DNA from 3 places in the Vibrio qinghaiensis genome. Region 3 is predicted to be linked to each of the others. Evidence: riboswitches for the same ligand, from Rfam matches in the RefSeq annotation. Region 3 holds a riboswitch; each other region holds the start of a gene.
What was found. Region 3 has a riboswitch for thiamine pyrophosphate ahead of thiD (bifunctional hydroxymethylpyrimidine kinase/phosphomethylpyrimidine kinase). Riboswitches for the same ligand answer to the same signal wherever they lie in the genome.
Positions count from the first base shown of each region.

Region 1 (10,188 bases), 1.2 Mb from region 3:
TTGGTGATCGCCACTTCGGCAGCATCAGAACTGAGCGCAGCCATCTCTAATGCCTTGGCAACCGCCGCTTCAAGTTCGATGCGCTGCTGAGCAACTTGTTGTTTTACGTCCATATCTCATCAATTATTAGCAAACAATGTCATTAGGATAACAAGAATTTCGCTTTCTCCCCACGATTCTTGCTAAAATAGCTGACATACATAACTCAATAGATGAAGAAAATGGCGCGTAAGAATCAAAAAGCTCCTTGGGAAGAAGAAGAGGAGATCATTTGGGTTAGCAAAACCGAAATGAAAAACGACATGACTGAGCTACAAAAACTGGGTGAAGAGCTGGTTGCTCTGAAGCCGTCTCAGTTAGCAAAAATCCCGATGTCTGAAGATTTGATGGATGCCATCAAAGATGCTCAGCGTTTTAGCATGGAAGCCAGACGCCGCCAACTGCAATACATTGGTAAAATGATGCGTACCATCGATGCCGAACCGATTCAAGCGGCATTGGATAAACTGCGCAATAAGCATTCACAAAATACCGCCATGCTGCACAAGCTCGAACAGATGCGTGATCGTATTGTTGAGAAAGGTGACAGCGCGATTGAAGATGCGATGGCACTCTATCCAGAGATGGATCGTCAACGTCTGCGCCAATTAGCGCGTCAAGCAAATAAAGAGAAAGCCAACAGCAAACCACCAAGAGCATCACGAGAGATTTTCCAAGTGCTCAGAGAGCATAACGATAAGTCAGTTTAACCTGTCATAGTGCTGATTAGATGCCAAAACCTCACCTAAACGTGTGAGGTTTTTTTATTCCCCCGCACGCACAAAATCACTGAGCTGCGCGTCTGCGTGTTGCGCGGAAAGTGCCTCAATACGATCACTCACTAACACATGTCCTTGAGCCATAAACGCAAAATGGCTCGCAATCGCTTTGGCATCACTAATATGGTGCGTCACCATCACAACAGTGATCTCTCTTTCTGCGGCTAACTGCTTAACCAAAAGTAGCATCTCTTCTCTGAGTAGCGGATCCAAGGCGGAAAAGGGCTCATCCAGCAGCCAGATAGGATGTGGTTGTACAAAACAGCGCGCCAGAGCAACTCGTTGACGCTGCCCCCCTGAGAGCTGCTCAGGCAAGCGATCAAGTAGCGCAGCCAAACCCACTTGCTGCGCGGCGCACTCAACCAACGCCTTTTGTGAAGGGGTTAATTTCAGCCCCGGATGTAGCCCAAGGCTAATATTTTCACGCACAGTGAGATGGGCAAAAAGATTGTGCTCTTGAAACAGCATCGAAAAAGGACGCAAGTGTGGCTCTTGCCCAAGCAAGGATTGCCCTTGAACTTGAATATCACCGCTTTTCGGTGCAATAAAGCCCGCAACTAAGCTCAGTAAAGTCGACTTGCCCGCCCCGCTTGGCCCCATTAAAGAGAGAATCGCCCCTCGCGGTACAGAGAGCGAAAATTCAAACCACTCCTGTTGATACTCATAGTGCACGGCCTTGAGTTCTAACATTGCTTTACCTTTGAATGTGAGTGAAATAACCGCTCAATGAGGGCAAAACACCCCACACTGAGTAGCAACAGCGTAAGAGAAACCACCGCCGCCGCTTGCATTTGGTAACTGCCTAGCAGTTGGAACAAGTAAAGCGGTAAGGTTCTAAACTCTTGGCTACCAAATAGAGCAATCGCACTTAAATCCCCCATTGAGAGCAAAAAGCTGATCGCAAAGGCATGCGCTAAGGGTTTACGCAACGCACGCAGCTCAATCACTTGCAAACGCTGCCACCCTTTAATGCCAAGGCTGGCACATAACCATTGATATTGCTGCGCGATATGCAGCATAGGTTGCGCCAATGTTTTCAACACATATGGCAATGCCATTAATCCATTGACGAAAAAAACTACCCAATACGCTAGGCTAAATGCATCGGTCCAGATGCGCAGTAACAGAAAAAGCCCGGTGCTGATAACAAGCCCTGGCGTGACCAAAATAATCGCGCCAATCAACTCTAGTTGGTCCGCCTTACGGTTGTGCTGCTGCAGGCGCCAAGCGCGAGTCGTGATGAGTATGGCAACCCCAGCCGAAACAGCAACCACGCTTGCCAATAACGCCACTTGCAGTGAAGCCCAAAGCGCACGCCAGAATTGCTCATCGCTCAAGACGTGAAAAAGCTGCGAATTTAAACCGCTCAAGATGACCATCACCAGCGGCGGAAGTACTAACAGCAACGCAAGGAAGATCCATGCGCCGTCCCAACATTGCGCTTTTCGATTGTCTCGACTAACCACATAATCACTCGCTTGACGCCCTGTGGTGATGGCTAACGGCTTCGCTAGACGTGAAATGGATAGAGACAGCAGCCCGCATAACAGCATCTGCCACAGCGCAAGCAGCGCGCCGGCTTGTAAATCAAAATCAAATTTGATCGCCTGATAAATCGCCAGCTCAATCGTGGTGGATTTAGGCCCGCCGCCAAGTGCCATCACAGTGGCAAAACTGGTAAAACAGAGCATGAACACCAAACCACAGACATGAGGAAGCTGCTGACGCAAACGCGGCCATTCAACCCAACGAAATTTGTGCCAATGACTCATACCAAGATGCGCGCATAACTTATGCTGCTCAGCCGGGATCGACTCTAACGCTTGCAGCAATAAACGGCTGGCATACGGGAGATTAAAAAACAGATGCGCCAGTAAAATCCCGTTTAATCCGTAAATGGAAAACGGCAGTTTGCTATCAAACCACGCGAGCAGCGAGGCGAGCAGACCGCTATTACCATAAATGGCCAACAAACCAAATACGCCCACCAGCACTGGAAGCACTAAGGTCGTTGCAAACAATTTGATCAGCAGCGCACGTCCGCAAAATCGACGACGGTAAAGTGCGTGAGCAACAGGAAGCGCGAAGCCAACACTGAGCAGCATCGACAAGCTGGCTTGGTAAAAACTAAATTGAGTAACGTGGCGATAATACGGGTCTTGCCATACGTGCATCACATTTAAGCTGGGTGCTTGTAACAGCAACGCCGCCAACGCACTGATGACAAAGGTCGCGACAAGTATCGCGACCCCAATGCCTATTTTAGGAATAGCATTCAAACTTTATCGCACCTTAAAACGTTAAGGCAGTTTGCCACTCACGGATCCACGCTTTACGCATCTCAGACACCTCTTGTGCGCTAAAGGTAAGCGCCTTTGATGGCACAGCCAGCGTTTCAAAACCTTTCGGTAGCACGACAGACGTCACAGGATACATCCAGTTTCCGGTTGGCATCACCGACTGAAATTGATCACTTAAAATAAAGTGCATGAACTCATCGGCCAATTTGCCGTTATCACTGTGTTTTACTTTCGCAGCCACTTCCACTTGCATGTAGTGTCCTTCGGCAAAATCGGCAGCCGCGTACTTGGCGTCATTTTCCGCAATCAAATGATAGGCTGGAGAGGTGGTGTAAGAGAGCACCAGATCAGACTCACCTTTTAGAAACATCGCATAGGCTTCTGACCAACCTTTGGTGACTGTCACCGTCTTATTGGCGAGCTGTTGCCATGCTAAATTGGCTTTCTCACCATAGACAGATTTCATCCACAGCAGTAAGCCTTGACCGGGTGTTGAAGTGCGCGGATCTTGATAAATCACTTTAAGATCATCGCGCTTTTCTACCAACTCTTTTAAGCTTTGCGGTGGGTTTGTTAATTTTTCTTTATTGTAAACAAAGGCAAAATAGCCGTAATCATAAGGAACAAACGTTTCATCACTCCAACCACCGGGTAGCGTGACTTGGCTCGTCTCGACATTATGATTTGTCAATAAGCCAGTCTGTTTGGCCTCGGCCATTAAGTTGTTATCTAAACCGAGTACGATGTCTGCTTTACTGTTATTACCTTCAAGACGCAAACGGTTTAGGATCGATACTCCATCATCGAGTGCCACAAACTGAAGATCGCAAGCGCATTGTGCTTCGAATGCTTTTTCAATCGCTGGTCCCGGGCCCCATTCTGATGCGAACGAGTCGTAGGTATAAACGGTAAGGATATTGTCAGCGGCGTGCGCTGAAAAAGAGGTAATGATGGCAAGTGCAATGGTATTAAGAGTGGTGTTCAACTGGTCGCTCTCCTTGGTTGAGCGGCACAGGCTTGAGGAGGATGAGAATATTCCATTATTCCTATTCTGAGATCCTAACCCAATTCCTACGCCAGCATTATCTGGTTCAGGTTTACGGGTCCCAAGCTCACGCTTGATCTCAGCAGCATTCATTGAGATGAATGATTTGCTCCCCGTTGAGTGAGGTGGATTGTAATTGGAATTAACGCAATAAGCTATACCGTTGGGCGTGAGTCATATCCCCAACGCGGCACAAGCCCTTGTTCAACGCCTAAGTGGTCCAAAATACGCGCCACCATAAAATCGACCAAGTCTTCAATTGACTGCGGCTGATGATAAAAACCGGGGGCAGCGGGCATAATGGTGACGCCCATTTGCGACAACTTGAGCATGTTTTCTAAATGTAAGGTGGAAAACGGCGTTTCGCGCACCACTAACACCAGTTGGCCACGCTCTTTCATCACGACATCGGCAGCACGTTCGATCAAATTATCGGACATGCCATGGGCAATCGCCGCAACGCTGCCTGCTGAACATGGGCACACCACCATCTGTTTTGGCGCAGCAGAGCCCGAAGCCACTGGTGAGAACCACTCTTCTTTGCCGCACACGACAAGCTGTGAGGCATCACAGTGTAAATGTTCCACCAACGCCGCTTTGGCCGCCTCAGTTCCACTGGGCAACTTCAACCCCTGCTCGGTTGCAAGCACAACGCGCGCGGCCGAAGAGATCAGCAGATACACTCGGTAATCTGCAGCCAATAAACACTCCAACAGACGAAGTCCGTAAGGAGCACCTGAAGCGCCAGTAAAGGCTAAAGTGATGGCTTGCTGTTTTGTTGTCATAACTCTCTATTTCGTTTGTGTCGCTGGCATTACATGGCTTGATTTAATGCAAGTAGGAGCTTGTTATGAATACCTTCAAAGCCACCATTGCTCATCACCAAAATGTGATCGCCCGGCTGGGCTTGCTGCGCAATTTGCGCGACGAAAGCATCAATATCATCATTCACTTGCGCTGGTTGTGAGCATTGGTCAGCCACATCCTGCACCGACCAAGCAAGATTGTTCGGCTGATAGAGATAAACTGAATCGGCTTGCTGTAATGACGCCGCTAAAGTTTGCTTATGCACGCCCAACTTCATCGTAGCCGAACGAGGCTCTAAAACCGCGATAATTTTCTGATCGCCTACCTTGTTACGTAAACCACCCAAAGTAAGTTCAATGGCCGTTGGATGATGAGCAAAATCGTCATACAACGTAATACCGTTCACTTCGCCTTTAAGCTCTAAACGACGTTTGGTATTGATAAATTTGCCCAAAGCTTGACAGGCTAAATCTGGAGTGACCCCTACGTGACGCGCCGCGCCAATCGCCATTAAGGCGTTATCGACATTATGATCGCCAACCAAATCCCAAGTTACGCGCCCCACGCGTTCATTGTCAAAGAACACATCAAATTGCGAACCATCACGCGTGATTTTTTCAGCTTTCCACTGCGCTTGCTCACCGGTAAACTCAGTTTCGCTCCAGCAGCCACGTGCGAGAACATCCGCTAATGCGCGCTCTTTTTGCGGAGCAAAAATACGACCATTGCCCGGAACAGTACGCACTAGATGATGAAATTGGCGCTTAATCGCTTCAAGATCGTCAAAAATGTCTGCATGATCAAACTCTAAGTTATTCAACACTAAAGTGCGTGGGTGATAATGGACAAACTTAGAACGCTTATCGAAAAAAGCACTGTCATATTCATCGGCTTCTACCACAAAAAACATGCTTTCGCCCAAACGCGCAGAAATGCCAAAGTTGCCAAGTACGCCTCCCACCAAAAAGCCCGGTTGGTAACCGCAATCTTCTAAGATCCACGCCAACATGCTCGACGTAGTGGTTTTACCGTGTGTGCCAGCCACCGCAAGGACCCAGCGGTCATGCAACAGAAACTCTTGCAACCATTGCGGGCCAGAGGTGTAACGCAAGTTGTGGTTCAGCACATATTCAACACACGGATTGCCGCGACTCATGGCGTTGCCAATCACCACCAAATCAGGCTTGGGCTCTAATTGAGCAGGGTCAAAGCCTTCGATAATCTCGATACCTTGAGACTCCAATAACGTACTCATCGGTGGGTAAACGTTGGCGTCGCTGCCGGTAACTTTATGACCTAATTGCCGCGCTAAAACGGCAACACCGCCCATAAACGTACCGCAAATCCCAAGAATGTGAATATGCATAAATCCTAGCCTCGCACATGGCGTTGTGAGTGATTGCCTCCATTATCACCATCCATTTAAGAAAAGCGAGCATGTTTGCAACTTCTCAAAAGTCGACAAACAAATTGAGATCTCAATCTGTTACTTCATTACCATTAAAAAGATCTAAGCCCTAGAATCTCATTGTTACCCAAACGTTATCAAATGGGTGACTCGTTTCGGCCGACATCCCAGTAAGAGGATGCGTTGTGAAACAATCACTCCCTATCCTATATAGCTATGTTAAGGAAATAACATGTCTGAGATTCGCACTCTTGGCGAGTTTATTGTTGAGAAACAACATGACTTCCCCCACGCAAGCGGTGATCTTTCATCTCTGTTGTCCTCTATTCGTCTTGCGGCAAAAATTGTTAACAGAGAAATCAACAAAGCGGGCCTTGCTGATATTACTGGTGCGGTGGGCTCAGATAATATTCAAGGCGAAGAACAACAAAAACTCGATGTCTACGCCAACGAAAAATTTAAAGCGGCGCTTGAAGCGCGCGATCAAGTGTGTGGTGTCGCCAGTGAAGAAGAAGATGAAGCGGTTGCGTTCAGCAAAGAGCTCAACAAAAACGCAAAATACGTGGTGTTGATGGACCCGCTGGACGGCTCATCCAACATCGATGTCAATGTCTCTGTCGGCACGATTTTTTCTATTTATCGCCGCGTATCGCCAGTCGGCACGCCCCCAACACAAGAAGACTTCTTACAACCCGGTAATAAACAGGTTGCGGCTGGTTATGTTATTTACGGCTCTTCAACCATGTTGGTGTATACCACTGGCAACGGCGTAAATGGCTTTACTTATGATCCGTCACTCGGCACTTTCTATCTTTCACACCCCAATATGATGACCTTCGATGATGGTAAAATTTACTCCATCAATGAAGGTAACTACATCCGCTTCCCAACCGGCGTAAAAAAATACATTAAATATTGCCAAGAGAGTGTGCCTGAAGATAATCGCCCTTACACCTCACGTTACATTGGTTCATTGGTGGCGGATTTTCACCGTAATCTGCTCAAAGGTGGCATCTATCTATACCCAAGCACGCAAAGCCATCCAAACGGCAAACTGCGCCTATTGTATGAATGTAATCCAATGGCGTTTTTGATTGAACAAGCAGGTGGTATTGCTTCTGACGGTGTCAATCGCGTGTTGGATATTAAGCCGACAGAACTGCATCAACGTGTGCCATTCTTCTGCGGTTCAAAAAATATGGTCCGAAAATTGGAAGAGTTTTTAGAACTCAACCGTGACTAAACAAGCTCAGTGAGCGCCTAACTCTAGGCGCTTTTTTTATCGATAAATATGAGGCAAGGCTCTCTTTTTACGGTTTACACCGTTTCCTATTTACCGCTAAAGTTGCAACACAAGCGTTTACGTTCTGTTAATCAACCCAACACAATTTAAGTCCAGCGACGAAAAAGGAAATGCTAAATGAGCTTAAACAACGTGCCGGCAGGAAAATCACTGCCTGATGATATTTACGTGGTGATTGAAATCCCAGCCAACGCCGACCCAATCAAATACGAAGTCGACAAAGAATCTGGCGCGGTGTTTGTGGACCGTTTCATGTCTTCACCTATGTTCTACCCATGCAACTACGGTTATGTGAATCACACCTTATCGCTCGATGGCGATCCTGTCGATGTGTTGGTGCCCACCCCTTATCCGCTGATGCCAGGCTCGGTGATTCGCTGCCGCCCAGTTGGCGTATTGAAGATGACCGATGAGTCTGGTGAAGATGCCAAAGTGGTGGCGGTTCCTCACTCCAAGCTCACCAAAGAGTACGACCACATTCAAGACGTAAATGACCTGCCAGCACTACTGAAAGCGCAAATTACACAGTTCTTTGAACGCTATAAAGAGCTTGAAGCGGGCAAATGGGTCAAAGTCGATGGATGGGAAGATGCCGCTGCCGCGCGAGCTGAAATCCTGACTTCATTTGAACGCGCTCAAAAGTAGTCACCATCATTAAACAGTCACGATAGTTATATACCCAAACAACTTGGAGTTGCAGGTAGGCGGCAAGTGAGTCCCCATGCTCATAGGCAAACTATGTGATTGGGGTGAACAAACGTAGCCAACACCGCTGCAGCTTCAAGTAGGAAGGGTATAAGTGTCGTTATAAATAAAAAGCCACATCCTGCTAACGCGCGATATGGCTTTTTTATTTCCATTTTCAACGCCGTTCGTTACACCCGTTGGCACCAGTCTCCAGAATCAATCACAGCAGTAAGACGGCTGTGATCTTGATAGAGATAAATCCACGCACGGCCAAATGGGGTATCAACCGTTTCACGGCGATATTCGATAGGAATATCTTCTAAAATATCGAGTTTTGCTAGTGTTTGCTCATCCACTCGATATACCTCACCGACTATCGATTGCTGACCCTGAGTCAATCCAGGATATGGACCTAGATCGTACAGCGCGTAGTCAGGCTGTGTGCAGAATGAGCCCAACATTTCGCTTGTCTCAAGCAGGTGTGCATTACTTTCACCACGGCGTAATGTACCGTAGACAAAAATCAGATGTTGCATGTAACCGTCCCTAGTTAAATTCAAACTGATACAAAAGATCCACCGCGCTATCAAGGCCGGATACCGCTTCAATGTACAGATCTCTCATTAAGCGATAACGCACGGTAAATTCACCGACCGAACTGAAAATACCAACGCCATATTTCACTTGTAATCCCGGTAAAATATAACCACTCACTGTCACTTGTGAATCATCACCGGCACCAGCCGTATCCAACTGTAGATCTTGTACGCCAAAAGCTTGGCCAATTTCACCCACCACTTTACCGCTTTGTGCCAAGCTCAGACCAATCAGCGCAGTAGTCATCGCATTGCCACCCGCCTCACCATCAATATTCTGACCACGAAGTAGGTAAGAAAGAGCATTGGCTTGTGGCATCGCGGGTTCTGAAAAAATAGAAACCGCAGGTTCATCAGCGGGCCCCGTCACTTTCACCCCAGCAATAACACCATCTTGTGTGTTATTAGGGTTGCGCACGGCTCGAATAGAAACATAAGGTTGATCCACTGGTCCATTCATTAAAATTTTACCTTCTTGGATCAACAAATCTTGTCCAAAAGAGCGATACGAACCATTTTGAATGTTTACTTCTCCAGTAATCATTGGGCCTTTATCCTTTTGCGCCACATTGAGGCGGCCAATCAACCCGCCTTGCAAACCAAAGGCACTGAGCCTGAAATCATCACCAATCGAGATGTTTACATTAGTTTCAACGTTAAATGGCATGACGCTTTGCTCGCTCACAGGCTGCAAAGCAGAGTCCAATATCACTTGATCTTTAGAAACACTGATCGCACTTGATGGCAACTCTTCTACCACAATACGTCCCCAAGGCAGGTTAATATTTCCTGTCACAGTGGCCAGTTGAGGTTCCAGCGTAATGCTCATGTCTGGGATAACTTTAATCTTGACGATAGGCGGCAGATCCACCAATAGCTCATCGGCCAACACGCGCAGGTTGGCACGCCACTGCTCCATTTTCTGCCAGTCGGCATCCCCCTTGATACTCAACTCGCCATCCGCTGTTTGAATCGCTGCATTGAGCAAGGCTTGGTAACCATTAAAGTCGATCGCCACTCGGCCCGAGTTAATATCCAGTGGCGAAATATCGCCTTTAACGACAATGTCATCCACCACCACGCTGCCCATCACTTTTGGGTGCAACATCGGCCCACTGAAGGCAAGTTGACTGCGAACCTTCGATTTCGCTTGGCTATAATCCCCAAGCAGCGGCTGTAGAAAATCAATATTAAAAGTGGAAAGCGTTACTGCGCCATCCATCA
Region 1 is NZ_CP022741.1:2,421,680-2,431,867, forward strand. It holds gene pmbA (metalloprotease PmbA) at 1-113, opposite strand, end outside; gene yjgA (ribosome biogenesis factor YjgA) at 222-749, shown strand; gene thiQ (thiamine ABC transporter ATP-binding protein) at 804-1,508, opposite strand; gene thiP (thiamine/thiamine pyrophosphate ABC transporter permease ThiP) at 1,502-3,097, opposite strand; gene thiB (thiamine ABC transporter substrate binding subunit) at 3,111-4,103, opposite strand; TPP riboswitch at 4,170-4,289, opposite strand; gene CCZ37_RS11235 (flavin prenyltransferase UbiX) at 4,319-4,948, opposite strand; gene mpl (UDP-N-acetylmuramate:L-alanyl-gamma-D-glutamyl-meso-diaminopimelate ligase) at 4,978-6,336, opposite strand; gene fbp (class 1 fructose-bisphosphatase) at 6,611-7,621, shown strand; gene ppa (inorganic diphosphatase) at 7,799-8,326, shown strand; gene CCZ37_RS11255 (gamma-glutamylcyclotransferase family protein) at 8,557-8,904, opposite strand; gene tamB (autotransporter assembly complex protein TamB) at 8,915-10,188, opposite strand, start outside.
Region 1: it holds a riboswitch for thiamine pyrophosphate, as region 3 does, so the genes downstream of both, thiB (thiamine ABC transporter substrate binding subunit) here and thiD (bifunctional hydroxymethylpyrimidine kinase/phosphomethylpyrimidine kinase) in region 3, are expected to answer to the same signal.

Region 2 (10,188 bases), 750 kb from region 3:
GGTACTGACAGAACTTGATTCCATCTGCTGGCTGCTCAATATCCGTGGCCTTGATGTTTCCCGATTACCAGTATTACTTTCCCATGCCATTATTTATGCTGACTCCAAGGTCGATTTCTTCCTTGACCCTACTCGTCTTCCTGCGGAATTTGACAAGCATGTCGGTGGCGGCGTTCGCGTTCACCATCCAGATCAACTAGAAAAGCAGCTTAACTTACTCGCAGGTAAAAAGGTGATGATCGATTCTGCCACCAGTAATGCATGGTTTACGCTGACTTTACAAAATTCCGCTGCTGAAATCATTAATGACGCCGATCCGTGCTTACTGCTAAAAGCGGCAAAAAATGCAACCGAAGTCTCTGGAATGAAAGCGTGCCACGTGCGTGATGGTGTGGCGATGACGAAATTTCTTGCTTGGTTGGATAATGAAGTGGCGAGCCAAAGACTGCACGACGAAGGCTATTTATCTGACCGCTTACAAGCATTTAGAGAGGAAGACCCTACTCTAGCCGATCTTAGTTTTGATACTATTTCAGCGGCAGGTAGTAATGCAGCTATGTGCCATTACAACCACATCAACCAAGTAAAACCAGGACAATTAGCTCAAGACTCACTTTATCTTGTCGATTCTGGCGGCCAATATTGTGATGGTACGACTGATATTACGCGTACCATTGCCATTGGTAACCCCAGTGAAGAGATGAAAAAACAGTTCACTTTAGTGCTTAAAGGTCATATTGCACTAGCCAGAGCACGCTTTCCAAAAGGCACTTGTGGTCATCAGCTTGATGTACTTGCCCGTCAGCACCTATGGGCTAATGGCTTCGATTATGATCATGGCACTGGTCATGGAGTCGGCCACTTTTTGAGTGTCCATGAAGGGCCACAACGCATCAGCAAAGTTTTCAACAACGTCGCACTGCTTCCGGGCATGGTACTGTCGAACGAGCCCGGTTATTACCGTGCCGATGCGTTTGGCATTCGTATAGAAAACTTAGAACTGGTGGTCGAAGTTGAAACACAAGGTGATTTCTCTGTGTTGGGGTTTGAGTCACTCACGCGCTGCCCGATTGATAAGCGCGCGATCAACATCAATATGTTAACTCGACCAGAGCTCACATGGCTAAATGACTACCATCAAAAAGTATGGGATCAAGTTAGCCCACTCGTTGAGGGTGATAACAAAGCGTGGTTGCGCCAAGCGACGCTACCTATTGAGCATGATTAAACTTCAACATGATAAAACAAATGCGCTGTAAGTAGTTTCTCTGTAGTAACTTAACCTAGAAAGATGAAAGGCGACTTCGGGTCGCCTTTACTTTAACTTATGATTCTCTTAACTCGAACTCACCTTAATTAGCCAAATCACCATACTTTAATGAATGCATCCATATGTTTCACGTGAAACGTGCAAGCCATGACCTCATCCAGAATAGGCAGCATGCCAATCTCGCCACACAACTTCAAAGCCTTGCCCTTTAACAGCGGCGGCAACTTGTGCGGCTGTACGTTCATCGCTAATCACAAATTGCTCAAGCTCGGCCTCTTGCATTGCATAACCTCCAGGCTGTGTTTTTGATCCCGCCGATATGCTGGTGATCCCCAGTGGAATGAGCTTATCCCTAAAGTGCGCCGATTCGCGGGTAGAAAGCGAGAGTTCCACTTCTGAATTTAGCAAGCGAAATGCACAGATGAGCTGAACCAGTTGCTTGTCAGACATAACCGATTTAGGTTGCAGGCCACCTTCACAAGGTCGCAAGCGAGGAAACGAAATCGAATAGCGCGTCTTCCAATATCTCTTTTCAAGATAATCCAGGTGAGCGGCCACGTAAAAACAATCGGCCCGCCAATCTTCCAAGCCAATCAAAGCGCCAAGACCAATCTTATCAATCCCCGCCCGGGCAAGTCGGTCCGGTGTTTCAAGGCGAAAGTTAAAATCCATTTTGTTGCCTCGCAGATGATGTAAAGCGTAAGTCGATGGATGATAAGTCTCTTGATATACCATTACCGCATCTAAACCTAAGCTCTTTAGCTCCGCATAGTGCGCTTGCTGAAGCGGTTGAACCTCCATAGCAACATAGCTGACTTCACGCTTTATCAACGGCAGTATCTGCCGGAAATAGTTCATGCCTACTTTGGTTTCATGCTCACCAGTGACCAGCAACACATTATCAAACTGCATCTGCTTGATAACTGCCAATTCACGTTCAACTTCATGCAAACTTAATGTACGCCGCTTGATGCGATTCTCCATCGAAAATCCACAATAAGTGCACGCATTGGCACACAAATTTGAAAGATAAAGCGGGATATAAAAAGAAAGAGTATTGCCAAAGCGTTGCCTCGTCAGTGCGTAAGAAAGTTGCGCTAACTGCTCGATATAAGGCTCAGCAGCAGGAGAGATTAATGCCTTGAAATCCTCCAAATCGCGCTTCTCTTTATGCAATGCTCGCTCGACATCTGACGCTGTTTTGGAACAGATTGATAACGCAATATCGTCCCAATCGAGTTGTTTGAAACGTTCTAAAAAGCTCATCGCTATTGATCCAAAAATGCAGTTAGAGGGCTGGATGCGATAGCATGATGAACCTGAGTTGCAAGCCCAGCCTCATAAGCCATTCGACCCGACTCTACCGCCAACTTAAATGCCAACGCCATTTGTATCGGATCGCCCGCGGCCGCAATTGCGGTGTTAACTAAGACAGCATCCGCGCCCAATTCCATCGCAAAAGCCGCATGCGAAGGTGCGCCAATACCGGCATCAATAATCACGGGTACACGAGCTTGGTTGATGATGATTTCTAAAAAATCTCGTGAGACCAGTCCCTTATTCGATCCAATTGGCGCACCTAATGGCATTACGGCCGCGCACCCCACCTCCTCTAAACGCTTACACAACACGGGGTCAGCATGACAATAAGGCAATACGGTAAATCCATCTTTCACCAATTGTTCCGCTGCTTTTAACGTTTCGATAGGGTCAGGCATCAGATACTTAGGGTCGGGATGAATTTCTAACTTCAACCACGATGTCGATAACGCTTCGCGCGCTAAATGGGCTGCAAAAATCGCATCCTTCGCATTTTTCGCACCCGATGTGTTGGGTAAAAGATGGACGCCTAACTCGATAAGTGGCCCTAAAATATCATCATTTAATTGATTAAGATCGACTCGCTTTAATGCCATTGTCGCCATTTGTGAGCCAGATGTGGCAATAGCTTTTGTCATTAACTCTCGGTTGGCAAATTTCCCCGTACCAGTGAACAGGCGAGATTCAAACTGTTTATTCGCTATCGTTAACATTTAGCCTCCTGCAATGGCTTGAAACAGCGATATTTGATCGCCTTCACTTAATAGGGTCGTTGACCACGCACTACGCGGCACCACGCTCTGATTCAGGGCAAACACACAACCGGTAATCGTGATCGAAAGCAGTTTGGTGAGATCCGCAATACTGGTTCCCGCTGAAACTTGATGAAACTGCTGATTAATCTTGATGGTTATATCTGACATGTGGCTTCTCCCTTCATCTGATCAGTCTGTGGGTACCCACACACCTCGCACTGAGGATCTTTAACAACATTTAAGGTTTGGAATTGAAACAAATGAGCATCAAACAGTGTCAGTTGATTAGCATTACGCATCGTCTGTCGAGTCAATATCATGATGGCTTGTAAAGCTTGCAGGGTTCCGATGATTCCGACGACAGGCCCCAGAATACCGAATTCATTACAACGCTGCGCGGCAGGCAGCTCGCTATCAGGCACTAAACAGTGATAACAAGGTGATAACGGCAGTTGATCAAAAGCAATGACTTGCCCCTTCCATCCAATAGCCGCACCTGAAATCAATGGCTTAATTAGTTTACGGCACAACTGGTTAATTTGCTGACGACTGTGGATGTTATCCGTGCAGTCAAGAACGACATCAGCATTAAGCACTTCCAGTTCGAGCTGAGTACCAATAAGGCGTTTAGATATCGCTCTTACTCTGCAATCAAGGTTGATGGCTTTAATTTGTTCTGCCATCGCATCGACTTTGGTTTGACCAATTTGCCTCTCTCGGTAGATCACCTGCCGAGGTAAGTTGCTGCTTTCAACTCGGTCATCATCCACTATTACCAGTTGTCCAATACCAGCACTCGCCAAATACAAAACGGCCGCAGACCCTAAACCACCACAACCAATAACCAGCACTCGGCTATCAAGTAAAGATTGCTGTCCATTCTCACCTATTTCAGGGAGCGCAAGTTGCCTTTGATAACGGATAAATTGCGCATCAGAAAGCATAATCACATACCTCCTCAGCACTACTTGGTAATCGGTTTTGTATGATTCGATTGAAACTATCAATGACCAACTGAGGTGATTTTGCTTCTGTCACTGCACGTACAACGGCCAAGCCTGATACATCGCACTGCCAAACTTGCAATGCGTTCTCTAGGTTAATTCCGCCAATTGCAACTGTGGGTATTTTTGCACTTACAACTTCATCTGAGTTGGCGGCACAACTTAAACTCTCAATTAGCTGCTGGTAAAGTTTCAACCTAACAAGCCCCTGTGGCTTAGAGGGCATAATTTTGGTGGTGGTTGGGAATATGTGACCCAAAGCGATATAGCTGGGATTTAGTGAAGCGATGTTCAGAATCTCATAATAGCCGTGAGTTGAAATGCCTAAACAGATCCCAGCTTGAGCAATTTGTGCTAAATCTGCATTGGTGAGATCTTCTTGTCCAAGATGAATGCCAAAAGCACCATGCTTTATCGCAAGCTGCCAATGATCATTAATAAAAACCTGTGCTTGATAGGCTTGTCCAAGCTCAATAGCGGCGATAATTTGTGATTCAAGATCGGGATGTGTTGAATCTTTTATTCGCAGTTGGATTGTCTTTACATCAAACTTCAATAACCGCTCGACCCACTCAGCGCTATCCACAACAGGATAAAGGCCAATATTTTTGTCTATCTTTGAAAAACAGATGTGATTTTGTTTATCGTCAGCAAAGATGCCAGCTGCTGAATGTAGTAGCTGAGGAAAATATCGGCTATCTGTTGGCCATGTTTCACGTGAAACACTCATTGCCGCCCGAGTAACCACTAAAGCATCCTCTAGTGGAAAGTCGAGACACAACAATGATAGAATCCAAGCAAAGTGCTCACTCTTTGCATCAGCAGCATGAGCATTCGTAGAATATCTTATACTACGCAGCTCTTCTCCGTGATACCACTCATCGACATAGTCGTGTGAGTCAGCCGCTGTCAGCCCTATCTTGACCAAACAAGTTTCTCGTTTCTGGGAGTGCTCAAATGGCATTTGAGCGCAAAAATTGACTTGGTATTGCAAGAATAAATTGGGCTTATCAGTTAAAGCACTTAGCGCATCTTCGCACGAGGCTAAGCAATCACTGCCAATCAAAGATGAGCATGACGGCGTTACTAATTGACAATATAAAGTTGGGCTGGCACCCAAATAAATATCATCGATATCAAAACCATGATGCTTGGCCAATAGCAAAACCTGTTGTACTTGAGCTGTCAACGCAATGTCATCACGGGGGATAAGTAATTGAATCATCTAATTACTCCTCGCTAACGACTGACCGTTGACTAACAGCAGGGTGATAAAGCTCTGATCCTGAGGCTTTAAACTCTTGCGATTTCTGTCTCATGCCTTGTAACGGGTCATCTAGCAGCGTAACGGAAATGAGCGCATCAGCAGCAACTTGCTTGGTATCTAGCGCATACTCTCGAACCTCTTGAGAGATTTTCATCGAGCAGAATTTCGGCCCGCACATTGAGCAAAAATGCGCGACTTTACCAGACTCTTGCGGAAGAGTTTCATCGTGAAAAGCACGCGCCGTAACTGGGTCTAATGCAAGATTAAATTGATCTTCCCAACGAAACTCAAAACGTGCTTTCGATAAAGCATTATCGCGCACTTGTGCTCCCGGGTGCCCTTTCGCAAGGTCTGCGGCATGTGCTGCCAATTTATAAGTAATTAAACCCGTTTTAACATCTTCTTTGTTTGGTAAACCAAGGTGCTCTTTCGGTGTTACATAGCAAAGCATCGCGCAGCCATACCAGCCAATCATCGCAGCACCAATGCCGGAAGTGATGTGATCATATCCGGGAGCAATATCGGTAGTTAATGGGCCCAAGGTATAGAATGGCGCTTCATGGCAATGCTTTAATTGTTCATCCATATTCTCTTTAATCAAATGCATGGGGATATGGCCAGGGCCTTCAATAATGACCTGTACATCATATTCCCACGCTATTTTGGTCAACTCACCTAAAGTGCGCAGCTCTGCAAATTGTGCTTCATCGTTAGCATCGGCAATGGATCCTGGCCGTAGTCCATCCCCTAAGGAAAGGGCAACGTCATACTTGGCGCAAATTTCACAAATTTCACGGAAATGAGTGTAAAGAAAACTCTCGGTATGATGGGCTAAACACCATTTAGCGATAATAGAGCCGCCACGCGAAACGATGCCAGTAACACGTTTCGCGGTCATTGGCACATAACGAAGCAATAAACCAGCATGAATTGTAAAGTAATCAACACCTTGCTCCGCTTGCTCAAGTAAGGTATCGCGCATTACTTCCCATGATAAATCCTCCGCAATACCATTTACTTTTTCCAATGCTTGATACATAGGCACAGTGCCAATCGGTACGGGGCTATTACGTAAAATCCATTCTCGAGTTTCGTGAATATTGCGACCAGTAGAAAGATCCATCACGGTATCCCCACCCCAGCGGGTTGCCCATACCAATTTTTCAACCTCTTCTTCAATTGATGAAGAGACAGATGAGTTACCGATATTCGCATTCACTTTGACGAGAAAATTACGGCCAATGATCATCGGCTCTGATTCAGGATGGTTAATATTCGACGGGATAATGGCTCGTCCTTCGGCAACCTCACGACGCACAAACTCAGGAGTTATCTGCTTTGGTAGATTGGCCCCCAAATGGGCGCCTGCATGTTGCTGGCTCAGCTGTGCATCCATACACTCTCCACGTCGCATATTTTCTCGAATGGCAATGTATTCCATTTCTGGTGTGATAACACCTTGCCGCGCATAATGAAGCTGAGTAACGCACTTGCCTTTCTTTGCTCGGCGTATGGCTGGCAGATTCCCATAACGCAGTTCGCCCAATGTATCATCAGATAAGCGTTCTTTAGTGTAAGCGGAACTGACCTCATCAAGCCACTCGGTATCATCCCGATCAGCGATCCATTGTTCCCTTAATTTAGGCAAACCTTGATATAAGTCGATAGTATGAGATGGGTCGGTATAGACACCTGAAGTGTCATAAACGCATATAGATTCATTCGGTTGATAAATCGGTGAAGACTTTGTGCCCCCGACTAAGCTGTCAGCTAGTTTAATCTCACGCATTGGCACGCGGATATCCGAACGTGAACCAGTAATATAAATTTTAGAGGAATTTGGGTAGGGTTCGACAGACAATGTGTCAATGAATTGTTTGGCTTCCAGTCTCGCTTGTTTGCGACTCGACATAGCATCTTCCTTTTTTGTACTAGGGATAAATGCTTGACGGATTAATGCACAAGAGTTGATCAAAATAGAGTTTTGATCTTAAGGATATAACGCTAGATAGATCACTAGCAGGTTATATTCTCTTGTTCCCTTCGCAGGTATTAGCCTGATCAGGTTCAACGGATCCCGAAAATACGGTCTCAGCCTTATGGCACTCCGACAAGTTGAGTCACGATTATAGGGAAAGACTATCCATTAACCAAGATGAAATTGTGATTTCGTTAACTTCTCATCAACAACTGGAAACCTATCCAAGCCGCTGAGATACTTAGCACCACGTTTAATAAGACATTAACACCCATTTTCAGAAAGGCTCCTTGCTGCATCAGCAATACATTATCCATAGAGAATGTAGAAAATGTGGTTAATGCACCCAAGAAACCCAAACCAATAATCTGGCGCCATGGCTCAGTTGCCAGTAATTCACTCTCAAAAGCAGCGATCAATAATCCCATAATAAATGAGCCGACAACGTTGACCATCAGCGTTCCATAAGGGAATCCACGCCCTAATAACTGAACACTTAGCTCGGTAACCAAATAACGAGCGCACGCACCAAATGCACCACCTAATGCAATAAAACCTAAAATAGATAACTGTCCCATAACGCCCATAGCGGATCCCAGAAAGTAACTATCATTATTCTAACCATTAAACACAACAAATCGAGCCTAATCACTAAAATAATCTATAGCTGACACACGTCTAATACCTAAGTACTTTAAAAAAGTTACAGATGTCACTTATTGAGTAAATTGATAAGCCAATACAACAAAGATAAAGCTCATGATACGCAGGGTGGACGACTGACTGGGGCCGACATCCATCCTTATATCGTGAAAGAATTTGGCCAGCACTATCTATTACCTGCTCGAGCACATGGGCTTCTCTTGGATAACTTCTCGCTCCAAGTGCCCTCATCAGTCCCAGCCAATGACTTTCAGAACCTCAGTGTCATCAAACTCCCGCCCTATTCCCCGGAGTTGAATCCAATAGAACAAGTATGGAGCTGGTTAAGACAACACTCTCTAGCCAATCAGTTTTTTGCGGATTACGAAGACATTGTCTCCAAAGTATGTCGGGCTTGGAATAGTTTTTTGGAATGCTCGACCAGAGTCAGACAGATGTGTTCGAGAAGGTGGATAGAGCTGACCAGTTAATTTTCCAGATTGGTATTATAATGAGAAATAAAGTTGCCTATTGATACAAGATCTTTAGATACGAAAAAGCCGCTGTATTTAACAGCGGCTTTTTATATTTGGCGGAGAGATAGGGATTTGAACCCTAGGATAGCTATTAACCATCGCCGGTTTTCAAGACCGGTGCTTTAAACCACTCAGCCATCTCTCCATGGATTCTCACTAAAAAACAGTCTTACTCTGATAATGCTGTTTTTAGTATTGCTTTCATATTTTTATCATATGGAAGCATTAATAAAGCCTGGCGATGTCCTACTCTCACATGGGGAGACCCCACACTACCATCGGCGCTGTTGTGTTTCACTTCTGAGTTCGGCATGGAGTCAGGTGGGTCCACAACGCTATGGTCGCCAAGCAAATTTCTTAATTCGGAAAGCTGTTTCATTCTCATTCACACATTCAATGTTCTTTCATTGAGTCCACAAAACCCCTTCGGTGTTGTATGGTTAAGCCTCACGGGCAATTAGTATTGGTTAGCTCAACGCCTCGCAGCGCTTACACACCCAACCTATCAACGTTCTAGTCTCGAACAACCCTTTAGGACACTTAAAGTGCCAGGGAAGACTCATCTCAGGGCTCGCTTCGCGCTTAGATGCTTTCAGCGCTTATCAATTCCGAACTTAGCTACCGGGCAATGCCATTGGCATGACAACCCGAACACCAGCGGTTCGTCCACTCCGGTCCTCTCGTACTAGGAGCAGCCCCCTTCAATCTTCCAACGCCCACGGCAGATAGGGACCGAACTGTCTCACGACGTTCTAAACCCAGCTCGCGTACCACTTTAAATGGCGAACAGCCATACCCTTGGGACCGACTTCAGCCCCAGGATGTGATGAGCCGACATCGAGGTGCCAAACACCGCCGTCGATATGAACTCTTGGGCGGTATCAGCCTGTTATCCCCGGAGTACCTTTTATCCGTTGAGCGATGGCCCTTCCATTCAGAACCACCGGATCACTATGACCTACTTTCGTACCTGCTCGAACCGTCATTCTCGCAGTTAAGCGGGCTTATGCCATTGCACTAACCTCACGATGTCCAACCGTGATTAGCCCACCTTCGTGCTCCTCCGTTACTCTTTGGGAGGAGACCGCCCCAGTCAAACTACCCACCAGGCACTGTCCGCAACCCCGATGAGGGGCCTACGTTAGAACATCAAAACGACAAGGGTGGTATTTCAAGGTCGACTCCACGCAATCTAGCGACTGCGCTTCTAAGTCTCCCACCTATCCTACACATGTAGGTTCAATGTTCAGTGCCAAGCTGTAGTAAAGGTTCACGGGGTCTTTCCGTCTAGCCGCGGGTACACTGCATCTTCACAGCGATTTCAATTTCACTGAGTCTCGGGTGGAGACAGCGTGGCCATCATTACGCCATTCGTGCAGGTCGGAACTTACCCGACAAGGAATTTCGCTACCTTAG
Region 2 is NZ_CP022741.1:2,830,064-2,840,251, forward strand. It holds gene CCZ37_RS13115 (aminopeptidase P family protein) at 1-1,228, shown strand, start outside; gene thiH (2-iminoacetate synthase ThiH) at 1,424-2,536, opposite strand; gene CCZ37_RS13125 (thiazole synthase) at 2,539-3,303, opposite strand; gene thiS (sulfur carrier protein ThiS) at 3,304-3,513, opposite strand; gene CCZ37_RS13135 (HesA/MoeB/ThiF family protein) at 3,501-4,289, opposite strand; gene thiE (thiamine phosphate synthase) at 4,279-5,574, opposite strand; gene thiC (phosphomethylpyrimidine synthase ThiC) at 5,579-7,528, opposite strand; TPP riboswitch at 7,638-7,736, opposite strand; gene crcB (fluoride efflux transporter CrcB) at 7,789-8,172, opposite strand; partial or broken gene CCZ37_RS19330 (transposase) at 8,503-8,727, shown strand; tRNA gene CCZ37_RS13165 (tRNA-Ser) at 8,827-8,917, opposite strand; rRNA gene rrf (5S ribosomal RNA) at 9,006-9,121, opposite strand; rRNA gene CCZ37_RS13175 (23S ribosomal RNA) at 9,209-10,188, opposite strand, start outside.
Region 2: it holds a riboswitch for thiamine pyrophosphate, as region 3 does, so the genes downstream of both, thiC (phosphomethylpyrimidine synthase ThiC) here and thiD (bifunctional hydroxymethylpyrimidine kinase/phosphomethylpyrimidine kinase) in region 3, are expected to answer to the same signal.

Region 3 (10,188 bases):
TGGTAACGTCTGAAACGCATCTCTTTTTTAAAAAACGTTCCGGCCATTTCGAACAAGCCTTGCTTTTCACACTGCTTACGAACTCCCCTGCTCACTTCCTCAGCTTCTTGCCATAGTGCACAAGCCTGCTTGTACTCTCCTTTTTTTAAGGCCACTTTAGCTTCTTGCTCTTGCTTCAACTCCTCTCCCCATTCAATATTTTCCAACCTAGCGCGAGAAAGATCAGCCCCCAGCAAATTGACTTTTTGCAATTTGGCGCAATGGAGGTTAGCACACACCAACTTGCTCTTCATCAAAGAAGAACCTCGTAAATCCAAACCAAAAAAGTGAGCATTGGTCAGATCTGCTCGATAAAAATCGGCGTTCCGACATTGATAGCCAGTTTTACGGCCCCGATTGACGAGGTTGAGATCGACTAAATTTGCTTTAGCCAACTGAAATCCATCTAAAGGTTTACCTGAGGCCGCCCATTGTTCAACCTGAGATTTGATGTCGTCATTACTTTTATCTATTTTGGGGTCATGCCAATAACAAAGGCCAGACTCACCACTAGGTTGATCACAACACCAACCATCAGGGTTTTTATAGCAGCATAGACCTGTCTCTGACTTCATTTACCGCCCCTTTTGTTATCGTGATATAAAAATAAGTGTAGGGGCTAGTGATGGTGTTGCCACTCAATTTGATGTTTGACGTTGATATTATGTGAACATTTATACTAACTCTGAATGTGCTCAGAGAACGAGAATGACTACGGTAGTTGATCGTCAATCACAAGCCGCAAAAGAAACAAGCTTTACTCACGAAGGGCACATATCTTATGGCGACTCTTCACCTAGGGCTGCACCCTGTATTCCACAAAAAGCATTAAAGTGGCGGTTTGAAGCGCATGGAACCACGCCGCTTCTTACTAAGATTATCAGTAAGCAAACTTGTACTTAGCCAATCCATGAGCTGAAATTTCAGTCAATTCTTATTAACCCACCAAAAATTTAACATTTCATTATCATTTGTGTTCTTCATCACGCTAACGATTATTTACTGACAAATAAATTAACAACTGAGTTACAAAAAGATTAATATGTTGCCCACAAAGCAAACACAACACTCATCAAAACTACTAAAACAGGGAAATGCATATGCAGTCATTTGTTGATTTTCTGAATGGAATAATCTGGAGCCCGGCGCTAATTTATTTATGCCTTGGTGCGGGTTTATTCTACTCAATTGTGACCCGATTCGTTCAGGTCCGTCACTTTTTTGAAATGTGGCGACTTCTTCTTTCCGGAAAAAGCTCAACCAAAGGGATATCCTCTTTCCAAGCTTTGGCCGTTTCACTTTCGGGACGCGTCGGTACCGGTAATATTGCAGGCGTAGCCGCGGCAATTGGCTTTGGTGGCCCTGGTGCTATTTTCTGGATGTGGGTAGTGGCCTTTTTTGGTGCCGCGACTGCTTATGCTGAGTCAACTCTGGCACAGATTTATAAAGAAGAAGATGAAGGTGAATTCCGTGGTGGTCCTGCTTATTACATCGAAAAAGCGATGGGGCAAAAATGGTATGCATGGATCTTCGCCATTTCCACTATTTTTGCTTGTGGTGTGCTTTTACCTGGCGTCCAGTCCAACAGTATTGGTAATGCTGTAGAGGCCGCTTTTGGTGCTGGCCCAACCATTGAAACCGCTATCGGTAGCTTCACTTTTGCTAAAATTTTTACCGGTACCGTAGTGTCGATCATTTTAGCGTTCATCATCTTTGGTGGTGTTAAGCGTATCGCTAACTTCACACAGGTCGTGGTGCCATTTATGGCTTTGGCCTATGTGATTACTGCGTTTGTTATCATCCTGCTTAACATCAGTGAAGTACCACGTATTTTTGCTATGATCATTGGTGATGCGTTCACACCAATGGCAGGCATTGGTGCTGCGATTGGTTGGGGGGTAAAACGAGGTGTTTACTCAAACGAAGCAGGCCAAGGTACTGGCCCGCACGCCGCGGCTGCCGCAAGTGTTGATCACCCAGCTCAGCAAGGTTTAGTGCAAGCATTTTCTATCTACATTGATACTCTGCTGGTCTGTTCCGCAACCGCGTTCATGATTCTGATCACTGGTGCTTATAACGTGCACGGCGGCGCAGAAGGTGCATTTTTAGTACAGAACATCGCGGCGGATATTAGTGCCAATGGCCCAGTATTTACTCAAATGGCGATTGAGAGCGCACTACCAGGCGTCGGTAAACCTTTTGTTGCGTTTGCTCTGTTCTTCTTCGCCTTTACCACGATTTTGGCATACTACTATATTGCTGAAACGAACATTGCTTACATTCGCCGCACCTTTAAAGTCGATGGCCTGATGTTTCTGCTTAAAGTAGTGATCGTTGCAACGGTATTCTACGGCACGGTGAAAACCGCAAACCTTGCTTGGGCAATGGGTGATGTGGGCGTGGGTTTGATGGCGTGGCTAAACATAGTCGGGATTTTGATCATCTTCTTTATGGCTAAACCAGCTATTGCAGCACTCAAAGATTATGAAGAGCAACAAAAACAAGGTGTCGATGAGTATCTTTTCAACCCAGTAAAACTCGGCATTAAGAATGCGACATATTGGGAAGGAAAATATAAACGCAAAACGGGACAAGAACCAACCGTAGAAGAGAGCTCCGTGGGTGTTGAACAACCATCATCCTAACGGATTAGCTAAACTCATCAGCAAAAAGCATTCAAGGTAAACGCAAAAAGGGTTAGCAAACGCTAACCCTTTTTCTTTTTCATCAACCCGTATTAGGCTGCGATTTCTTGTGTCGTCAACTTTTCGACAACAGCGTTTTGCGCTTTCTTTTCACCAATCGGCAAAATAACACGGCCGTATTCGTTATTCAGAACTTGAGCCATTGCAAAATAAATCGCACTTGCGCCACAGAAGATACCTTCAAAGCCGGCAATCGTGCCGATAAGCTCGCTACCAGTGAAATCACGCGCCGCTAGCAAAGCAAATAGAATGGTCAGTGAGCCGAATACCACTTGTTTAGCTCGTGGGTAGCACAATGAACCGATAAACATGAAACCAGTGAAAATACCCCACAACGCTAAGTACCAACCCATAAAATGAGCAGGGCTTGCTGGTAGTCCCATGTATGGCATGACAATCAGTCCAACCAATGTGAGCCAAAATAGACCGTAAGAGGTAAACGCTGTGGTGCCAAAAGTGTCACCACGTTTGAAACACATGATACCCACGATGACTTGACTTAAGCCGCCGTAGAAAATACCCATCGCCAAAATCATAGAGTCGATAGGGAAAAAGCCTGCGTTATGGATATTAAGCAGGATAGTCGTCATGCCAAAACCCATTAGGCCTAGCGGCGCTGGATTGGCCAATTTAGTAGACATTCGCGAGTACCTTAAAAAATGTTGATAAAAATTACGCGCGGATTTTAGTGGAGTAACACACAAAATGGAAAGAACGTTAACGGAAACTAAGATTGTAAATTTAGCTACTTGATTGTTCAAAAATAGAACAGCACGACCTAAATCGATCGTGCTGATATTTTTCTACCGAACATCACTCTCTATTGACAGTTTATTTCATCCCAAAACCAGTTACTTTGCGTGGGTGATTCCCATACTCCGGGGTTATTTTTAGCCATAAAACACTTTCCATTATGCGTAATTTTATCGCCATTTTTTGCAACAGTAACCCCTGCAACCCAGCTTGAAAAATCACTGCTTGGTGGCGTCGGCTCTGATGTGACGGGCGGTTCTGGCTCATTGACGACTGGCGGAGGCTCAACAGGGTCAGGCGTTGTGGGCGCTGTTGGTTCACCTGTAATAAGCTTCCAAGGATCACCTTGAGTGGGTTCATTACCTTGTGACCACCACTTAGCTTCATAAGTAGCGTCTTTATAGCTCACCTTATCGCCCGTGTTATATACCTTTGTCGCTTCCCAGCCGACGATGCCATCCACTGGCGGCTCTGGTGGCGTACCGGGATCAATCGCATCCACAACACGCACTTGTGGCCAGCTTGAATGTGAACCATAAAAGTTAGTCACACACTTTTCGTAATCACCAGCCACAAGGGCTGAATACGCGGTTTGGAAACCAACCAGTTCACATTCAAACGAGTAGCCACCTGGCCGATCAGAGTAATATTTCCAATTACCATCCCAGTTGGTATACAGCACATCTGTCGCACCGTTCAAATTTAAGCTGCCGTAAGGTGTTTGCTGCCAACAGGTGTTCTTTTCATCTGACTCAATCGGTATTTGATAATGATCCGCTAGCCCTTCCCAGTAGCGAATGCGATTAACCGGTTGACCTTTATCCTTATTCTGTTCACCGCACTCAATGCCGCCATTGATAACGTTAATTGTGGTGCCAAAACCATAGCCAATACCAGCATCGCTTTCACGTTGCGAAGGTGTCCATGTACGGTCAATTACATGCAACATTGCCGGTTTCGGTGCTTGAGGTGTTAAAAAAAACCAAATCGCTGAAGCTAAGTTCAACCAAGAATCAGCGACTAATCCGGGGTTATTGAGCAGTACTTTGGCATCACCATCAAACATCACTTCAGAAAAAGCGCCATAGTTGAAATGGTAAGAGAGCTGCTTCGCGCCTCGACCAAAATACCCTTGCCCGGCGGCGCACGGCCAACGAGCATTTTGCCAATCATTTTGGCCACAACCGGTTGTATAGCCACTTTGCCCTTCAGACCACCCCATTTCACGTACATGAACCAGTGCTTGCTGCCACTCTTCAAGCCCATTAGGGTTATCAGATACGTTGTCTTTCGCAATGTGGCCACCCGTTTCTTGTGAGAAATGAGCAAAAGCCGTCACGATGGATTTTTTACAAATTGCGTCTGAATCTCGGCCATCCGTATATTCGCCACAAAACGCGGGGAATTTGCCTATTGCCCGTAAGAAGCGCGTATAGGTGTATTCGGGAGCCGCCATTTGAGTTAAGAAATCCCACTCGTACTGTGGAAATACCCGTTCAACACGCTTGACGTTTTCAGGGTTAGAACTTAACCCCGGTACTATTGCTTCAACAATCGCATTCGAACGCGTTTCTAGTGCTTCCGACCAAATAGCATACATAGGATCCGCTGTTTTGGCTTTTTCTGCCGCTTGTAGCTCTACTTTAGAGACAATATAACCCGCAGAATTTTCAGGGTCAGGTAAGATATTTAACGCGTAACTGTTTGCGGCTAAAACACTGCTAATCAGCACGGCTAAATGCTTTGTTTTCAACATATCAATCCCTTATTTTTTGCTTAGTGGGTACCGCAAAATAGTATGGATAGTTGAGTCATTGTGGATAGTGAAACTTATCAATTAAATGTCAAAATGCGAGTAGTTTCATCATGATGTAAACCAATTATCGTACGGCGACATTGCCCTTTGAAGGCGAGTCGATAAATATGAAAAAGCTGCAAAAAAGTTTGAGGATTTTAGAGTCTAATCTATTTTCCATCAGGTTAAGTGAACAACCAATGTCTCAAATTTCTCAAACATCATCGCATCGGCAATGGCTTTAGCGCACATGAACGTGGCCTGTAAAAAAGTGATGAACTGGGCCGCGACCTTGGCCAACATCCAGCTCATCGGCATGGCCAATGGCTTGCGAGATATACTGTTTAGCCAAATACACGGATTTGTGCAGGTTATTTCCCTGAGCAAGGTAAGAAGCGATTGCAGAAGAGAGAGTGCAACCCGTCCCATGGGTATTTGGGGTTGGAAAACGCTTCGCACTGAGTAATTCTGACGAAGATTGCATGATCAAAAGATCGTTGCTGTTTTCATCTTGTTCTAAATGCCCACCTTTTAGCAGCACCGCCTTTGCACCCAACGCTCGTAAATCAGCCACCATACCGCTCATTTCGACTCCAGATTGAGGAACCGGCTTGCCAGTAAGTACTGCTCCCTCAAATAAATTGGGGGTAATGATGTCAGCCAAAGGGATCAACATTTCTTTTAATGTACTGATTGCCGATTGCTCAAGTAATAAATCACCACTGGTCGCCACCATCACGGGGTCTATCACAAGGCTCTTAGGTTGGTATTGCTGCATTTTTTTGGCAACGATCTTGATGATACTGGCATCGGCTAGCATGCCAATTTTAACGGCCACGATCTTCAAGTCGCTAAAGACGGCATCTAACTGGCTTTCGATATGATCAAGTGGAATAGGGAAAATGGCGGAAACGCCTTGAGTATTTTGTGAAGTAATGGCGGTAATAACGGAACACGCGAAACTGCCGGTTGCCGATATCGCTTTGATGTCGGCTTGAATGCCTGCCCCTCCACCGCTATCAGACCCTGCGATAGTAAGTACAACGGGTATGTTTAATCGCGTCGTTTCTTGAGTATGTTTCTGTATTGGGTGTGCCATGGTCGCTCCTATGACAGACATACAGGAACTGACTTTGACCGTGATTTGAAAAGTTCGGTAATCGAATTTACAAAGGTTAGCCGTTGTTATTCGGCTGGTGACAAAGTGCTCATAGTTCCCTACGTCAGTATTAACTGAATCAGGTTCGACGGGTCTCGAATTTCGATCTCAGCCGATGCAGAATCTGCATCGGCTCCCCGACTATTTCGCAGCAATCATAACAGGGCACTCACCGAAGGAGTACGCTTTTTTGGAGGATTATTCCCACTCAATCGTTGCTGGTGGCTTACCTGAAATATCGTAAACCACACGAGAAATACCATTCACTTCATTGATGATACGGTTAGAAACCTTACCCAAGAACTCATAAGGCAGGTGCGCCCAATGTGCTGTCATAAAGTCAATGGTTTCCACAGCGCGTAGTGATACAACCCAATCGTATTTACGTCCATCACCCATAACGCCTACTGAACGAACAGGTAAGAAAACCGTGAAAGCTTGTGACACTTTGTTATACAGATCAGCGGCATGCAGCTCTTCAATGAAAATAGCATCGGCGCGGCGCAGCAAATCACAGTACTCTTTCTTCACTTCGCCCAACACGCGTACGCCAAGGCCAGGACCAGGGAACGGATGGCGGTAAAGCATGTTGTAAGGCAGACCAAGCTCTAGGCCAATCTTGCGTACTTCATCTTTGAAAAGCTCACGCAGTGGTTCAACCAATCCCATTTCCATATCATCAGGCAAACCGCCAACGTTATGGTGAGATTTAATCACGTGCGCTTTGCCTGTTTTAGAGGCGGCCGATTCAATCACATCTGGGTAAATCGTGCCTTGCGCGAGCCATTTTGCATTTTTCAATTTCTTTGACTCTTCATCGAAGATATCAACAAACACATGGCCAATAATTTTGCGTTTCGCTTCCGGATCAGACTCACCTTGCAGTGCGTTGAGGAAACGATCTTCTGCATTAACATGAATGATGTTTAAGCCAAATTTGTTGCCAAACATATCCATTACTTGCTGAGCTTCATTCAGACGCAATAAGCCGTTATCAACGAACACACAGGTTAATTTATCACCAATCGCTCGGTGAGCCAGCATCGCCACAACTGACGAATCTACACCACCCGATAGGCCAAGGATCACTTCATCGTCGCCGACTTGCTCTTTAATACGAGCAACCGCATCTTCGATGATAGACTCAGCCGTCCATAGACGCTCACAACCACAAACATTGAGAACGAAATTCTCAAGCATTTTTAGACCGTTTTTGGTGTGCGTCACTTCTGGGTGAAACTGCACGCCATAATATTTTTTCTCTTCATTCGCCATTGCCGCATAAGGGCAAGTTTCCGTTTGCGCTGTTTTGACAAAATCAGCCGGAATTTGCACCACTTTATCACCGTGGCTCATCCAAACATCTTGCGTTAGCTCAAGGTCGCTAAACAGGGCCGATTCACCCATTAACTGTACGGCTGCATAACCAAATTCACGTTCCTCAGAACTGGCCACTTTTCCGCCCAACTGTTCAGCCATGGTTTGCATGCCATAACAAACACCAAATACAGGCACACCAGAGTCAAACACATATTGTGGCGCACGCGGAGAGTTGGCTTCAGTCACGCTTTCAGGGCCACCAGAGAGAATAATGCCATCTGGGTTGAATTCACGGATGTCCGCCTCTTCAACATCCCAGCTCCACAGCTCACAATAAACACCGATTTCGCGAACACGGCGGGCAACCAGTTGTGTGTACTGAGAGCCGAAATCTAAGATCAGAATACGTTGGTCATGGATATCTTTAGTCATTTAAGGTCAATCTCAATCATTAATGTAGTGGATGGGGAGCATCGCGCTCCCCTAAGCTTCAATCTATTAAGCTTCAATCTATTCGTGGTTCGTTAATTAACCCAAGCGGTAGTTTGGCGCTTCTTTGGTAATTTGAACGTCGTGCACGTGTGACTCTTTCATACCTGCACCAGAGATACGAACAAACTCGGCTTTAGTGCGCAGATCTTCGATGGTGGCAGAACCGGTTAGACCCATGCTTGAGCGTAAACCACCCATTTGTTGATGGACGATCTCTTTTAGACGGCCTCGATAAGCGATACGGCCTTCGATCCCTTCAGGTACAAGCTTGTCAGCTGCATTGTCAGATTGGAAATAACGATCAGAAGAGCCTTGAGACATTGCCCCCAGCGAGCCCATACCTCGGTAAGCTTTATATGAACGACCTTGGAACAAAATAACTTCACCCGGAGCTTCTTCAGTACCCGCAAACATGGAGCCGACCATCACGCAAGATGCACCAGCAGCAATCGCTTTACAAATATCGCCAGAAAAGCGAATACCGCCATCAGCAATCACAGGAATACCGTATTGATCAGCCACTTCAACTGCATCAGAAATCGCCGTAATTTGAGGAACACCAACGCCCGTAACAATACGCGTTGTGCAGATTGAGCCCGGGCCAATACCCACTTTGACCGCGCTTACGCCCGCCTCAATTAGAGCTTTCGCACCGGCACCCGTTGCAACATTACCGCCGATAATATCGAGATCAGGATAAGCGGCGCGCGTTTCACGAATACGGTTAAGTACACCTTCTGAATGGCCATGAGAAGAGTCAATCAATAGAACATCGACTCCCGCTTCCACTAATGCTTTTACGCGCTCTTCATTGCCAGCACCGGCACCAACAGCCGCACCAACACGTAAACGCCCTTGTTCATCTTTACAAGCATTCGGTTTGCGTTCTGCTTTATGGAAATCTTTCGCGGTGATCATACCAGTCAGTTTGAATTCATCATTCACTACCAAGACTTTTTCAACACGCGCTTTGTGCATGCGCTCTTGTACATCCTGACGAGATGCGCCCTCTTTAACTGTGGCTAAGCGATCTTTTGGTGTCATGACTGCTTCAACTTTTTTTGTTAAATCAGTAACAAAGCGAATATCGCGGCCGGTGATGATACCGACAAGCTCATTGTGATCGCTCACCACAGGGAAACCGGCAAAACCATGTTTCTCTGTCAAAGCAATCACATCTTGAATGGTTGCGTCAGGGCGAACTGTTACTGGCGCAGTCACTACACCCGCTTCAAAAATTTTGACAAGACGGACTTGTTCAGCCTGCTCTTCAATGGGCATATTTTTGTGGATAAAACCAATACCACCCTCTTGGGCAAGAGCGATCGCAAGGCGAGCCTCTGTCACTGTATCCATAGAAGCTGAGATCATCGGAATGTTCAGTGCGATATTTTTGGTCAGCTGAGTATGGAGATCGGCTGTGTTTGGGAGAACGGTGGAGTGTGCTGGTACGAGAAGAACATCATCGAATGTCAGCGCTTCTTTGGCAATTCTTAGCATTTGCAATATCTCACAATTAAGAGGAGTGAATAAAAGGTAAATCCAAGTTGTCTCAATTTGCCCTAATACACAATGAACAGGATAAATCGATTTGGATTTGATATTGCGGTCGGATTATACGCCCGAGGTAATCGCTTGACCACTCATTTTTTCATTTTTAATTTGCATTCCAACCCTTGATATGTATTATATTGCCGCTAATTTCCATACCCTCGTCTAGGGGATTAGCCTTGCCTTCTTTGACCAACGAAAACATCTACACTGTCTCTCGTCTCAATGCTGAAGTACGCCTGTTACTTGAAAATGAAATGGGCATTGTGTGGCTCGTTGGTGAAATATCGAACTTCTCCGCTCCGGTTTCTGGCCATTGGTATCTCTCACTCAAAGATTCTCGCGCGCAGGTAAAATGTGCGATGTTCAAAGGC
Region 3 is NZ_CP022741.1:705,811-715,998, reverse strand. It holds gene CCZ37_RS03430 (ion channel) at 1-614, opposite strand, end outside; gene CCZ37_RS03420 (alanine/glycine:cation symporter family protein) at 1,140-2,684, shown strand; gene CCZ37_RS03415 (acetate uptake transporter) at 2,777-3,385, opposite strand; gene CCZ37_RS03410 (chitinase) at 3,565-5,253, opposite strand; gene thiD (bifunctional hydroxymethylpyrimidine kinase/phosphomethylpyrimidine kinase) at 5,534-6,391, opposite strand; TPP riboswitch at 6,491-6,601, opposite strand; gene guaA (glutamine-hydrolyzing GMP synthase) at 6,650-8,203, opposite strand; gene guaB (IMP dehydrogenase) at 8,300-9,763, opposite strand; gene xseA (exodeoxyribonuclease VII large subunit) at 9,994-10,188, shown strand, end outside.